Regions from separate parts of the Streptomyces sp. NPDC005141 genome, predicted to be linked through region 1. Evidence: riboswitches for the same ligand, from Rfam matches in the RefSeq annotation. Region 1 holds a riboswitch; each other region holds the start of a gene.
What was found. Region 1 has a riboswitch for cobalamin ahead of ACWD68_RS26480 (CbtB domain-containing protein). Riboswitches for the same ligand answer to the same signal wherever they lie in the genome.
Positions count from the first base shown of each region.

Region 1 (4,695 bases):
GACGGCACCGCGTCCGCCGCGTTCTGGCGCGACGAGTACCACCTCAACGCCCGCATCGCCCGCTATCCCAAGCCGTACGTGGCGGTCATGGACGGCATCGTCATGGGCGGCGGGGTCGGCGTCTCCGCGCACGGCAGCGTCCGGGTCGTCACCGAGCGCTCACGGATCGCCATGCCCGAGACCGGCATCGGCTTCGTTCCCGACGTGGGAGGCACCCATCTGCTCGCCCTCGCACCGGGCGAACTGGGTACGCATCTCGCCCTGACGGGTGCCTCGATCGGCGCCGGTGACGCCCTGCTGTGCGGCCTCGCCGACCACTACGTACCGTCTTCGTCGCTCCGGCGGTTCGTCTCCGACCTCGCCGACCGGTCCGTACGGGAAGCGCTGGCCGGTCATGCGCAGCCACCGCCCCCGGCCGAGCTGGCGGAGCGGCGGGAGTGGATCGACGCCTGCTACGCCGCGGACACGGCGGAGGAGATCGTGCGGCGGTTGCTCGCGGTCGGCGAGCCGGCGGCCAAGGAGACGGCGGAGATCATCCTCGGCAACTCGCCCACCGTCGTGAAGGTCACGCTCGCCGCCCTGCGTCGCGCCCGCCGCCTCGGCGGCCTGGAGCCCGTACTGGACCAGGAGTACCGCGTCTCCTGCGCGGCCCTGTCGGCCCCCGACCTGGTGGAGGGCGTCCGGGCCCGGATCATCGACAAGGACCGCGACCCGCACTGGTCCCCGGCCACCCTCGGCGAGGTCACCGACGCCGAGGTCGAGCGCTTCTTCGCACCCTTGGGCGAGCGCGAACTCGGGCTCGCCCGACCCGGCACCGCGACGGACGGAGCAGGCTGAGAGCGGGGCCGCCGCGCGCACCGGGCCCGTGCCCGCGAGCGGTCCGTGTCCCGTTGGCGGAGTGCGCGTCGAACTCCGCCTGCCCACTGCCGAGTTGTACGCCGCCGATGCCGAACGCGGCGGGGCAGCGGACCACTTCTCCGGGGAGTGTCCGAAACGGCACCGGTGACCCACCGTGCACAAGGGACCCGCCACCTGGGACGAGAGGAAGATCACGGCAGGTGGTGCGGTCTTGGCCATGAACGCGCCACGCGGTACGGTCGGTCCGATATTGATGACGTCAAGACGGAAGCCGGTGGAAATCCGGCACGGTCGCGCCACTGTGAACGAGACGCTCCAGCCATGCTGGGCGCCGCGTGAGTCAGACCCGTAGGCGTCATCCTGTGCACCACCGAGATGGGACGCGAACTCCCGAGGAGGTCCTGCCATGGCGCAGACCGTCGCTCCGCCGACAGCCACCACCCCCGCTCTTCCCGCCAAGCTGCCGCTGACCGCGATCGCTCCCTGGGCGGTCTTCTTCGGCATCCTGATGCTGGTCCTGCTGTACTTCGTCGGCGCCGAACAGGGCGCCACCGCCGTCGTCTCCGGCGAGGACGTCCACGAGTGGGTGCACGACGCCCGCCACCTGCTCGGTTTCCCCTGCCACTGACGCGAGGGACAGCGCACACTCATGAACTCCGCAACGGTAAGAAACCTGCTCGTGCGAGGCATGCTCGCCGGCCTCGCCGCCGGCCTGCTCGCCCTGGTCGTCGCCTACTTCCTCGGTGAACCGAGCGTCGACAGCGCGATCGGCTTCGAGGAAGCGCACGCCTCCGGGCACGATCACGAGGTCGAACTCGTCTCCCGCAGCCTCCAGTCCACCGCCGGCCTCGCCACCGGCGTCCTGATCTACGGCATCGCGTTCGGCGGCATCGCCGCCCTCGCCTACTGCTTCGCACTCGGCCGAGTGGGCCGCTTCAGCGCCCGCGCGACCGCGCTGCTGCTCTCGGGCACCGCACTGCTCGCCGTGTACGTCGTGCCGTTCCTGAAGTACCCGGCCAATCCGCCGTCGGTCGGCGACCCCGACACCATCGGCAAGCGGACCACCCTGTACTTCCTGATGATGGTGCTCAGCGTGCTCCTCGCGGTCGGCGCCACCATCCTCGGCAAGCGCCTGGCGCCCGGCCTGGGCACCTGGTACGCGACGATCGCCGCGGTGGCCGCCTTCGCGGTCGCGATCGGCCTGGCGTACGCGTTCCTGCCCACGATCAACGAGGTGCCGGGGGACTTCCCCGCCACCCTGCTGTGGCGGTTCCGGATCTCCGCCCTGGCCATCCAGGCCACCCTGTGGGGTGGATTCGGCCTTGTCTTCGGCGAGTTGGCCGAGCGCATGCTGAACCCCAAGCCCGCGGCGGTCCCGTCAGGGCGATCGGTGCCGGCCGCGCACTGAATCCCGCGGAACGCGAGAGGGCCCCTCGGAACCACCGGGGGCCCTCTCGCGTTGTGCGGGACCTCACCACGCAGGGCACAGGTACGTGGTCATCGCTCCCTCGAAGCGGGGAGCCGGGGCGCCAGGGAGCCGGAGAGGCAGCTGGAGGCTGCCTCCCCGGCCGACCGGTCCCGGTGTCAGGCGCCGGGGAGTTCCTCACGGACCACCCGGGCGGCGGCGACCAGGTTCTCCAGCGAGGCGCGGGTCTCGGGCCAGCCCCGGGTCTTCAGACCGCAGTCGGGGTTCACCCACAGCCGCTCCGGGGGAATGGCCTTCAGCCCGGCCCGCAGCAGTGCGACGGCCTCCTCCGTGCTCGGAACGCGCGGGGAGTGGATGTCGTACACGCCGGGTCCCGCCTCGCGCGGGTAGCCGTGCGCGGCGAGTTCGCGGGCGACCTGCATATGGGAGCGGGCGGCCTCCAGGCTGATGACGTCGGCGTCGAGGTCGTCGATGGCCTGGACGATGTCCCCGAACTCGGCGTAGCACATGTGGGTGTGGATCTGCGTGTCCGGACGCACGCCGCTCGTGCTGAGCCGGAACGCCTCCGTGGCCCATGCCAGGTAGGCCGGTCGGTCGGCCGTGCGCAGCGGAAGCGTCTCGCGCAGCGCGGGCTCGTCGACCTGGATCACCGAACTCCCGGCCGTCTCCAGGTCGTTCACCTCGTCCCGCAGGGCCAGGGCGACCTGGCGGGCGGTGTCACCGAGGGGCTGGTCGTCGCGGACGAAGGACCAGGCGAGCATGGTGACCGGCCCGGTGAGCATGCCCTTGACCGGGCGATCGGTCAGGGACTGGGCGTACGTCGTCCAGCGCACCGTCATCGGCTCGGGCCGCGTGATGTCGCCGGCCAGGATCGGCGGGCGGACGTAGCGGGTGCCGTAGGACTGCACCCAGCCGTGCTGCGTGGCCAGGTAACCGGTGAGCTGTTCGGCGAAGTACTGCACCATGTCGTTGCGTTCGGCCTCGCCGTGCACCAGGACATCCAGGCCGGCCTTCTCCTGGAAGGAGATCACCTCCTGGATCTCGGCCTGGACGCGCTCCTCGTAGCCGGCCGTGTCGATGTGGCCGGTGCGGAGATCGGCGCGGGCGGTGCGCAGTTCACCGGTCTGCGGGAAGGAGCCGATGGTGGTGGTCGGCAGCAGAGGGAGACCGAGGTGGGCCCGCTGGGCCGCGGCCCGCTCGCCGTACGGCTGGGACCGGCGGGCGTCGGCCTCCGTGACGGCGGCGGCGCGGGCCCGGACGGCGGGGTCGTGCGTGATCGGCGAGTTCGCGCGCGAGGCCAGGTCGGCGCGGTTGGCGGAGAGTTCGGCCGCGATGCCGCCGGTGCCCTGCGCGAGCCCCTTGGCCAGGGAGACGATCTCGGCCGTCTTCTGGCGGGCGAAGGCGAGCCAGCGCAGGATCTGCGGCTCGATGTCCCGCTCCGGCGCGGAGTCGAGCGGCACGTGGAGCAGGGAGCAGGAGGCCGCCACGTCGACCTGGTCGGCCAGACCCAGCAGGGTGCCGAGGGTGGCCAGGGACTTCTCCAGGTCGTTCACCCAGATGTTGCGGCCGTTGACCACCCCCGCGACCAGGCGCTTGCCCGGCAGGCCGCCCACGGCGGCCAGGGCCTCCAGATTGGCGGCGGCGGCCTCGGTGAAGTCCAGGGCGAGGCCCTCGACCGGAGCCTTGGCCAGCACCGGAAGGGCTTCGCCGAGCCGGTCGAAGTACGAGGCGACCAGGAGCTTCGGCCGGTCGGTGAGGCCGCCGAGCCCGTGGTAGGCGCGCGCGGCGGCGTTCAGCTCGGCCGGGGTGCGGTCCTGGACGAGCGCGGGCTCGTCCAGTTGCGCCCACTCCGCGCCCGCCGCGCGCAGGTCCGCGAGCACCTCGGTGTACACCGGCAGCAGCCGGTCGAGGAGGGTGAGCGGGTCGAAGTCCGCCGGTACGCCCGGGGCGGGCTTGGCCAGCAGGAGGTAGGTGACCGGCCCGACCAGCACCGGGCGGGCGCTCAGCCCGAGGGCGAGTGCCTCCTTCAGCTCCGTCACCTGCTGGGTGGAGTCGGAAGTGAAGACGGTGTCCGGGCCCAGTTCGGGCACCAGGTAGTGGTAGTTCGTGTCGAACCACTTCGTCATTTCCAGAGGCGCCACGTCCTGGGTGCCACGCGCCATGGCGAAGTAGCCGTCCAGGGCGTCCGCCTCGACGGCGGCGCGGTGGCGGGCGGGGATCGCACCGACCATGACGGTGGCGTCGAGGACGTGGTCGTAGCAGGAGAAGTCACCGGTCGGCACCTCGTCGACACCGGTCTCGGCCAGCTCCCGCCAGTTCGCGCGACGCAGTTGCGCGGCGATGGCGCGCAGGGCGTCGGCGGTGACGCGGCCCTTCCAGTAACCCTCGATCGCTTTCTTCAGTTCCCGGTT
Region 1 is NZ_JBSFYW010000038.1:11,521-16,215, reverse strand. It holds gene ACWD68_RS26485 (enoyl-CoA hydratase/isomerase family protein) at 1-837, shown strand, start outside; cobalamin riboswitch at 1,073-1,208, shown strand; gene ACWD68_RS26480 (CbtB domain-containing protein) at 1,265-1,486, shown strand; gene ACWD68_RS26475 (CbtA family protein) at 1,508-2,266, shown strand; gene metE (5-methyltetrahydropteroyltriglutamate--homocysteine S-methyltransferase) at 2,443-4,695, opposite strand, start outside.

Region 2 (4,695 bases), on a different contig from region 1:
GCGCACTCGACCAGTTTCCCGGCGGATCCCGTCATCGGCCAGCGGGAAGGGCACAAGGGGTGACGGGCGCGGTGCATCGGACCCCGCGTGCGCGGCGTGCGCGGCGTGCCGGCGGCCGGAGCACGACGCCCGGCGACGGCCGGGCCACACCTCGTTCGGGCCGTACCCCTTCCCGGTCCTGGCGTTCCGGTCCTGCCCCTTCCCGGTCCTGGCGTTCCGGTCCTGCCCCTTCCCGGTCCTGCCCCTTCAGGTCCTGGCCCCTTCAGGTCCTGTCCACTTCCGCCCAGGCACCTCCCGCCCGCGCCCGTCCCGCCCGCGCCCGTCCCGCCCGTGCCCCTTCCGGCCGTGCCCCTTCCCGGCCCTATCCCTTCTGGCCGTACCCCCGCAGGCTCTCGGCCGCCTCCTGGAGTCGGTCCGGTGAGATCAGGGCGGGCGTCAGGCCCGGGACCGAGGAGGCCAGGAGCCAGACGCGGCACATCCATTCGAGCTGGGCCGTGCGGTCGTACGCCTGGTCCAGCGAGGCTCCGTAGGCGACGGTGCCGTGGTTCTGGAGGAGGCAGGCGCTGCGCTCGGTCAGGGCCCGCAGCATGTTCTCGGCCAACTCCGGCGTGCCGTACGTCGCGTAGGGGGCGACGCGGACCGGGCCGCCGAGGGCGCCGGTCATGTAGTGGATCGGCGGGAGACCGGGGACGAGGGTCGAGACGGCCGTCGCGTGGGGGGCGTGGGTGTGGACGACGGCCCGGGCGTCGGTCTCCCGGTAGACGGCGAGGTGCATCGGCAGTTCGCTCGTCGGACGGAGCGAACCGAGCAGCTGCCGGCCGTCGAGGCCGACACCGACGATGTCGTCGTGCGTCAGCCGGTCGTAGGGCACGCCCGTGGGTGTGACCAGGACGGTGTCGCCGACGCGGACGGAGACGTTGCCCGACGTACCGACGACCAGCCCGTCGGTCACGGTCCGGCGGGCCGTCGTGACGAGCTCGTCCCAGGCCCGCCGGACGGCGTCCCCCGTGTCCCTCGCAGCCGCCTCGTCCCGCTCGTCGCACTCGTCCGCCATCGCTGGGTCCTCCCGCCCGTCCCGTGCGTCCCGGTGCCGCTCAGCCATGCCGCGATCCTGCCAGGCGCGCCCGTGGGCGCACCTCGGGCGGACGCGCTGCAGGACGGAAGCAGAGCCTCCGAAAGGGCGCGAACTGGATCAAGGCTTTCAGCGACGAGGTCCGGCGGGAGACCGATCGACGTCCTGTGATTTACACCACAACGCATTGGTGGAACGCCTGCACCGGCTCCAGCAGGGCTTTTGCCGCGAATCACGCCCTGTGGCCGACCCGTTACGACCCGGCGGACGCCGGCCGACTGCCGCCGGCTGGTCCGTGTGGACCTTCTGACAGTACGACAACGGCGGCAGCCTGCCGGGTGACCAGAATCCCTTCCATGGATCCCGGGCTCAGCTCGAGCGGCTCACCCGGGGTGGCGACCCGGACCGGAGCCAGAAATTCCGCATCCGTTCGACCCGCGGCTTCGCCCCTTCAGCACAAGCGGAGGGGCGATTCGCCGTTCGGGTCACCGCGCAGCCCGCCCCAGTTCATCTTCCGTTCACCCAGGTTGCTTACGGTCCCCCTGCCACTGACGTCCAACAGAAGCCTGGGTAAATGGAACACATCACGCTCCTCCTCGGAATCGTGATCGTCACCGCTCTCGTGTTCGATTTCACGAACGGTTTCCACGACACCGCCAACGCGATGGCCACCACCATCTCGACCGGCGCACTCAAGCCCAAGGTCGCGGTGGCCATGTCCGCCGCCCTCAACCTTGTCGGCGCCTTCCTCTCGGTGGAGGTCGCCAACACGATCTCCAAAGGCCTCGTCGATGAATCCGGCATCCAGCCAGAAGTGATCTTCGCCGCCCTCGTCGGCGCGATCCTCTGGAACCTGGTGACGTGGCTCGTCGGTCTCCCGTCCAGCTCCTCGCACGCCCTCATGGGCGGCCTGGTCGGCGCCACCATCGCCTCCGCCGGTACCGGCGCGGTGCACGGGGACGTCCTGGTCGGCAAGGTGCTCCTCCCCGCCGTCGCGGCCCCGATCGTCGCCGGTCTGGCCGCGATGTTCGCCACCCGGCTGTCGTACAAGCTCAGTGGCAACGCCGACACCAAGGCCACCAAGAAGGGGTACCGCGCCGGCCAGATAGCCTCCGCGGGCCTGGTCTCGCTGGCCCACGGCACCAACGACGCGCAGAAGACGATGGGCATCATCACCCTGGCCCTGGTCGCCGGTGGCGCCGTCGCTCCCGACTCCGACCCGCCGGTCTGGGTCATCCTCTGCGCCGGTCTCGCCATCGCGCTCGGCACCTACCTGGGCGGCTGGCGCATCATCCGCACGATGGGCAAGGGCCTGACCGACCTCCAGCCGCAGCAGGGCTTCGCCGCCCAGACCAGCGCGGCCACGGTCATCCTGGCGTCTTCGCACATCGGCTTCTCCCTCTCCACCACGCACTCGGTCTCCGGTTCCGTGATGGGTGCGGGCCTCGGCCGCAAGGGCGGCGTGGTCCGCTGGTCCACCGCCACCCGTATGGTCGTCGCCTGGATCCTCACACTGCCCGCCGCCGCCCTGGTCGGCGCGCTCGCCGAGTGGGTCACCGGCTTCGGCGCCTGGGGCACCACGCTCGTCGCGGTCTTCCTGGTCGGGTCCAGCTTCGCGATCTGGCGCCGCTCGCGCCGCGAGGTGATCGACCACACCAACGTGAACGACGCCGAGGAGCCCGCCGGTGTGGTGACCCAGGCCATCGCCGCCGTCACCCCGCCCCCGGCCGGCACCGTGGCCGAGGACCTCACGGCCACCATCCCGGCTCCCGCCGAGCCCGCGGCGGCCCCGTCGGCGCCGTCCCCCGTGGCCTGAGAACCGAAGGAAGAAACAGCATGCACATCGACTGGTCAGCCCTCGGGTCCGTCTTCGGGGTCAGCCTCGGAGTGACCGTGGCCCTCGTCGCCCTCTTCACCCTGGGTGTCGCCGGCCTCTCCAAGAAGGAGTCGGCCCAGGGCGGTTCCGCGGTCGCGGCCGCCACGGGCGCGTACGTCTGCTTCGCGGCCTGCGCCGCGGCGGTGGTGTACGGCATCTCTCTGATCATGACCAAGTAACCCGGATCGAGCGGCCCGAACAGGGGTTGCGCCGAGCGGCACTTCGCGTGGGGTGCGGGACGGATCACCGTCCCGCACCCCACGCGTATGTGGGCCTTCGCACACTCTCCCTCCGCAGGTCAACAGCCAGTTGACGGCCGTTCTCGCCCCGTGGTGGACTGCCGGAGCCAAGTACGGCGGCATGAGAGGAAGCCGGTGCGAATCCGGCGCGGTCCCGCCACTGTCATCGGGGAAGAAACTCCCCGGGAGCCAGGAACTCTCACCGCCGGTCTCGTCGAACCAGGGCGTGGACACCCTGAGTGAGGACATATCGCCATGCGCGGCTGCCCGTTGCCCATTTCGCTGAGTACGAGGGTTCCGCTCCACCCCACGGCCGGCTGACCCCGTGCGTGCCGATCGCGTCTTCGCGTACGGCGCCGCCGCCGGCCTCCTCGGCGACCTGCTGCTCGGCGATCCCCGCCGGGGGCATCCGGTCGCCGCGTTCGGGCGGGCCGCCGCGTCCGTGGAGCGGGCGCTGTGGCGGGACCACCGCGGGTGGGGCGCGCTGCACACGGCCGTCTGCGTGGGCGGTGCCACCGGACTGGCCGCGCTCGCGCGTCATTCCGTCCGCACCTCGCGTACCGCCTCCGTCGCGCTGACCGCCGCCACCACCTGGGCCGTCGTCGGGGGGACCTCCCTCGGCCGTGAGGCTCGGGCCGTCGCCGGCGCGCTCGCGGCCGGTGACATCGAGGTCGCCCGGGAACGGCTGCCGCATCTGTGCGGGCGTGACCCGCAGGCGCTGGACGCCGACGGCATCGCGCGTGCCGTCGTCGAGTCCGTCGCCGAGAACACCTCCGACGCCGTGGTCGGCGCTCTGGTCTGGGGCGCCCTCGGCGGTGTGCCGGGCCTCGTCGCCTTCCGCGCCGCGAACACTCTCGACGCCATGGTCGGGCACAAGTCCCCCCGGTACCGGCGCTACGGCTGGGCCTCCGCCCGGCTCGACGATGTCGCCGGCTGGCCGGGAGCCCGGCTGACCGCCGTCCTCGCCGCCGCGGCGGGGGGCGACCCGCGCGGCGCAGTGCGCGCCTGGCGCGCGGACGCCCGCAGACATCCGAGTCCCAACGCCGGGCCCGTGGAGGCCTCGTTCGCCGGAGCGCTTGGCGTGCGGCTCGGCGGCACCCTGTCGTACGGGGGCCGGGTCGAGCACCGTCCCGTGCTCAACGACGCCGGACGCGCCGTCCACGTCCACGACATCGAACGATCCGTACGGCTCTCCCGCCGCGTCGGCTGGCTCGCGCTCGGCGTGAGCACCGCCGGACGGGTCCTGCTCACCAGGAAGGGGCGCACCGCATGAGCGGCGGGCTGCTGATCGCCGGAACCACCTCCGACGCGGGCAAGAGCGTCGTGACCGCCGGGATCTGCCGGTGGCTGGTGCGGCAGGGCGTCAAGGTCGCGCCCTTCAAGGCGCAGAACATGTCCCTGAACTCGTTCGTGACGCGCGAGGGCGCCGAGATCGGGCGGGCGCAGGCCATGCAGGCGCAGGCCGCCCGGGTGGAGCCGACCGCGCTGATGAATCCCGTGCTGCTCAA
Region 2 is NZ_JBSFYW010000047.1:47,072-51,766, forward strand. It holds gene ACWD68_RS30060 (alpha/beta hydrolase family protein) at 1-6, opposite strand, end outside; gene ACWD68_RS30065 (class II aldolase/adducin family protein) at 362-1,102, opposite strand; partial or broken gene ACWD68_RS30070 (GH25 family lysozyme) at 1,189-1,466, shown strand; gene ACWD68_RS30075 (anion permease) at 1,647-2,888, shown strand; gene ACWD68_RS30080 (hypothetical protein) at 2,909-3,127, shown strand; cobalamin riboswitch at 3,265-3,405, shown strand; gene ACWD68_RS30085 (cobalamin biosynthesis protein) at 3,513-4,460, shown strand; gene ACWD68_RS30090 (cobyric acid synthase) at 4,457-4,695, shown strand, end outside.
Region 2: linked by a shared signal. The riboswitch ahead of ACWD68_RS30085 (cobalamin biosynthesis protein) and the one ahead of ACWD68_RS26480 (CbtB domain-containing protein) in region 1 are both predicted to bind cobalamin.

Region 3 (4,695 bases), on a different contig from region 1:
GCTTGAACAGGTTCGACACCTGCGGCTCGATGCACTCGTACACGCCCGCGATGGACGCGATGGTGGCGGTGGGCGCGATCGCGAGGAGCAGCGAGTTGCGCATGCCGACCGAGGCGATCCGCTGCCGCAGGGCCGCCCAGCGCTCCGGCCAGTTCAGCTCGACGTCGAAGTGGTCCGGGTGCAGCACGCCCCGGGCGGTACGGGTCTTCTCCCAGGCCGGGAACGGGCCGATGGGGGTCTCCCCCGCACCGGAGCCTGTCGAAGGTGCTTGGGGGCGCTCGGCGAGGTCCGCGGAGGCCTCGTAGGCGGCGAGCATGATGCGCTCGGCGATCCGGGTGGACAGGGCGCGGGCCTGCGGCGAGTCGAAGGGCAGCCGCATCTTGAAGAAGACGTCCTGCAGACCCATCACGCCGAGGCCGACCGGACGCCAGCGGGAGTTGGAGCGGCCCGCCTGTTCGGTCGGGTAGAAGTTGATGTCGACGACGCGGTCGAGGAAGGTCACCGCGGTGCGGACGGTCTCGTCGAGCCGCTCCCAGTCGATGTCCTGACCGACCACGAACGCGCCCAGGTTGACCGAGCCCAGGTTGCAGACCGCCGTCTCCCCGTCGTCCGTGACCTCCAGGATCTCGGTGCACAGGTTCGAGGAGTGGACGGTGTGGCCCGGCTCCGCCGTCTGGTTGGCGGTGCGGTTGGCGGCGTCCTTGAAGGTCATCCAGCCGTTGCCGGTCTGCGCGAGGGTGCGCATCATGCGGCCGTACAGGTCGCGGGCCGGGATGGTCTTCCTGGCGAGGCCCGCCTCCTCGGCCTTGCGGTAGGCCGCGTCGAACGCGTCGCCCCACAGGTCGACCAGTTCCGGCACGTCGGAGGGGGAGAAGAGCGACCAGGTGCCGTCCTCGTTCACCCGGCGCATGAACTCGTCCGGGATCCAGTGCGCGAGGTTCAGGTTGTGCGTACGCCGGGCGTCCTCACCGGTGTTGTCGCGCAGCTCCAGGAACTCCTCGATGTCGGAGTGCCAGGTCTCCAGGTAGACCGCGGCCGCGCCCTTGCGCCGGCCGCCCTGGTTCACCGCGGCGACCGAGGCGTCGAGCGTCTTGAGGAACGGGACGATGCCGTTGGAGTGCCCGTTCGTGCCGCGGATCAGCGAACCGCGCGAGCGGATGCGGGAGTAGGACAGGCCGATGCCGCCCGCGTGCTTCGACAGGCGCGCCACCTGGTGGTAGCGGTCGTAGATGGAGTCCAGCTCGTCCAGCGGGGAGTCGAGGAGGTAGCAGGACGACATCTGGGGGTGCCGCGTACCGGAGTTGAAGAGCGTGGGGGAGGAGGGGAGGTAGTCCAGGCGGCTCATGAGCCGGTAGAGCGCGGTGACTTCGTCCACCGAGCGGGCCGTGTCGTCCTCGGCGAGGCCGGAGGCCACCCGGAGCATGAAGTGCTGGGGCGTCTCGACGACGCTGCGGGTGATCGGGTGCCGGAGCAGATAGCGGCTGTGCAGCGTGCGCAGCCCGAAGTAGCCGAAGCGGTCGTCGGCGTCCTCGGCGAAGGACGCGGCGATCAACGCGTCGAGGCGGGCCGTGTGCAGGCGGACGAACTCGGCCGTGCGGTCGGCGATCAGGCCCTCGCGGTGGCCGACGGCGACCGACTCGGAGAAGGTCGTGACGCCCTGGGAGGCGGCCTCCGCGGCGATGCTGATCGTGAGCAGGCGGGCGGCCAGCCGGGAGTAGGCGGGATCCTCGGAGATGAGCCCTGCGGCCGCCTCGGTGGCCAGTTCGCGCAGCTCGGCCTCGTCGGCGCGGGCGGACCGGCCGCGCAGCGCCGCGGCGGCGACCCGGCCGGGGTCGGCGTCGGGGAGGTCGGCGGTGAGATCCGTCAGGGTCCGCAGCAGCGCGGCTCCGGGACCGTCGGTCTCCACCGGGGCCTGCTGCGCGGTCAGTGAAGCCGGATCGGCTGGCGCGATGGTCACGTGGGACTCTCCCTCGCTCGGCACGGGGCCTTGCGGGGAGGCAGGGGGCACACGGGAGCGCTTCTGGGCAGCAGCGCACCGCGTCCACCGGCCCATTCCGCGAGGCCCGGACGTCGTCGGCACCCGGGCCGGACGGCCGGGGCGCGCTGTCGGCAGGTCCTCGGACTGACGCGAGTGCGGGCGCGTGGATACGCGAACACACACAAGTACACCGTTGCGGGACAGTTCCGGATTCGCACCGGATTCCCCTGCGGCGACAGCGACCATGAGCATACATCTTGTGCCGGGCTTCGGGAGTACCCCCACATGTTGTGTCGAGTCGGTGTCAGGGAGCGCTACGGAGCGTGCTGGAGCGTCAACTCGTAGGTGAGCGGCCGGATGTCGTCGGGCTGCGTACGAGGGCCTCGCGGCGCCCGCCCGGCACGGCGACGGGCCGCCGGCTTCCCGCCCGGCGGCCCGTCGTACGGCGCTGTCGCTTCCTGCCGGCTAGTGGCTCGCGCCCGCCGTGGCCGGGGGGAGCTCCGTCTCGACGCCGGGGTCTCCCGCGTCGGCCGTGTAGTCCCCGGGCGACGTCTCGTCGACGCCGTCCGGGGCCTTGAACGCCCGCAGGGCGAAGGTGAGGGCGACGGAGACGGCCACGTTCAGGAGGAACGCCGTCAGGCCGATGTAGCCGATCTCCCCGATGCCGGGGATCTCCTTCGAGCTGCCGCCGAAGTGCTTCTGGGTCGGCGAGGCCACCCCGTACGCGGCGATCGTGCCGTAGAGCATGCCGACGGCCCATCCGCCGAGCAGGGCCCAGCGGTGGAACCAGCGGGTGAACAGCCCGCCGACCAGCGCCGGGAACGTCTGCAGGATCCAGATGCCGCCGAGCAGCTGGAAGTTGATCGCGACGGTCTTGTCCATGGTCAGGACGAAGACCAGCGCGCCCACCTTCACCAGGAGCGAGACCAGCTTGGAGACCTGGGTCTCCTGCCGCGGGGTCGCGTCCGGCTTGATGAAGTCCTTGTAGATGTTGCGGGTGAAGAGGTTCGCGGCCGCGATGGACATGATGGCCGCCGGGACGAGTGCCCCGATGCCGATGGCGGCGAAGGCCACGCCCGCGAACCAGTCCGGGAACATGTTCTCGAAGAGCTGGGGGATGGCGAGCTGGCCGTTCTGCACCTTCACGCCGGCCGCGATCGCCATGAACCCGAGCAGGGCGAGCAGGCCCAGCATCAGCGAGTACAGCGGCAGGATCGTGGTGTTCCGGCGGATCACCTCGCGGCTGCGGCTGGACAGCGTCGCGGTGATCGAGTGCGGATACATGAACAGCGCCAGTGCGGAGCCGAGCGCGAGGGTGGCGTACGTCCACTGGCCCGCCTCGGCGGGGACGAGCCCGCCGGCGCCCGCGGCCGTGTACTTGTCGCTCGCCGCCTTGAAGATCTCGTCGAAGCCGCCGAGCTTGATCGGGATGTAGATGATGGCCACCGCGATCACGATGTAGATCAGGGTGTCCTTCACGAACGCGATCAGGGCGGGGGCCCGCAGCCCCGAGGAGTAGGTGTACGCGGCCAGCACGCCGAAGGCGATGAGGAGCGGCAGGTCCTTGACGAACCAGTTGGTGCTCTCGCCGCCGCCCACGCCCATCACGTCGAGGACGGCCTGGATGCCGACCAGCTGGAGCGCGATGTACGGCATGGTGGCCAGGATTCCGGTGACGGCCACGGCGAGGGACAGGCCCTTGGAGCCGAAGCGGCCGCGCACGAAGTCCGAGGTCGTCACATAGCCGTGCTTGTGGGAGACCGACCAGAGGCGGGGCAGGAAGGTGAAGATCAGCGGGTAGACCAGGATCGTGTACGGCACGGCGAAGAAGCCGGCCGCGCCCGCCGCGTAGATCGCCGCCGGTACGGCGACGAAGGTGTACGCCGTGTAGAGGTCGCCGCCGAGCAGGAACCAGGTCACCCAGGTGCCGAAGGACCGGCCGCCCAGGCCCCATTCGTCGAGGCTGTGTTCGTTGTCGGCCCTGCGCCAGCGCGCGGCCAGGAAGCCCATGACCGTGACGGCCAGGAAGAAGAAGACGAAGACGCCGAGGGCGACGCCGTTCACACCGTCGTTCATGCTCCGGCACCTCCCTTCACGGAGGTGCGGGCCCGCTGGTCACGCTTCCACAGCACGTACGCGGTCACGGTCAGCGCCGTGGAGAGGGGCACCCACAGCATCTGGTACCAGTAGAAGAACGGGATGCCGATGAAGACCGGGTCGGTCTTGGCGTAGGAACCGACCCACAGCATCGCCACGAAGGGCGCGAGCAGACAGATGGCGATCACCGCACGGACCGGTGTCACCACCGGTGGTTTCACTTCGGGCAGGTCTGACATGGGTCGGCTCCGTCCCCTCATCGATCACCTGGGTAACGCGCAGGCAATCTAGGGGATGGTTCCGCTTTCGGGAACCCCTGGCCGGACGGCGGGTGTGGAGGGTTCGTGAGGGTGCGCGCGGGGCCCTCATCAGGAGCGCAACCCCTCGGAGGGGTACGGATCCTGACGGCCCGTCCGGGCCCGCGCGCCACCCCGCGCGGATCAGTCCTGCGGGCGCTTGAGTCGGGCGACGAACTTGTACCGGTCTCCCCGGTACACCGACCGCACCCATTCCACCGGCTCGCCCTGCCGGTCGAGCGAGTGGCGGGAGAGCATCAGCATGGGCAGGCCCACGTCGGTGCCGAGCAGTCCGGCCTCGCGCGGGGTCGCCAGCGAGGTCTC
Region 3 is NZ_JBSFYW010000005.1:25,668-30,362, forward strand. It holds gene ACWD68_RS05510 (ribonucleoside-diphosphate reductase subunit alpha) at 1-1,957, opposite strand, end outside; cobalamin riboswitch at 2,092-2,240, opposite strand; gene mctP (monocarboxylate uptake permease MctP) at 2,444-4,054, opposite strand; gene ACWD68_RS05520 (DUF3311 domain-containing protein) at 4,051-4,314, opposite strand; gene ACWD68_RS05525 (GntR family transcriptional regulator) at 4,516-4,695, opposite strand, start outside.
Region 3: linked by a shared signal. The riboswitch ahead of ACWD68_RS05510 (ribonucleoside-diphosphate reductase subunit alpha) and the one ahead of ACWD68_RS26480 (CbtB domain-containing protein) in region 1 are both predicted to bind cobalamin.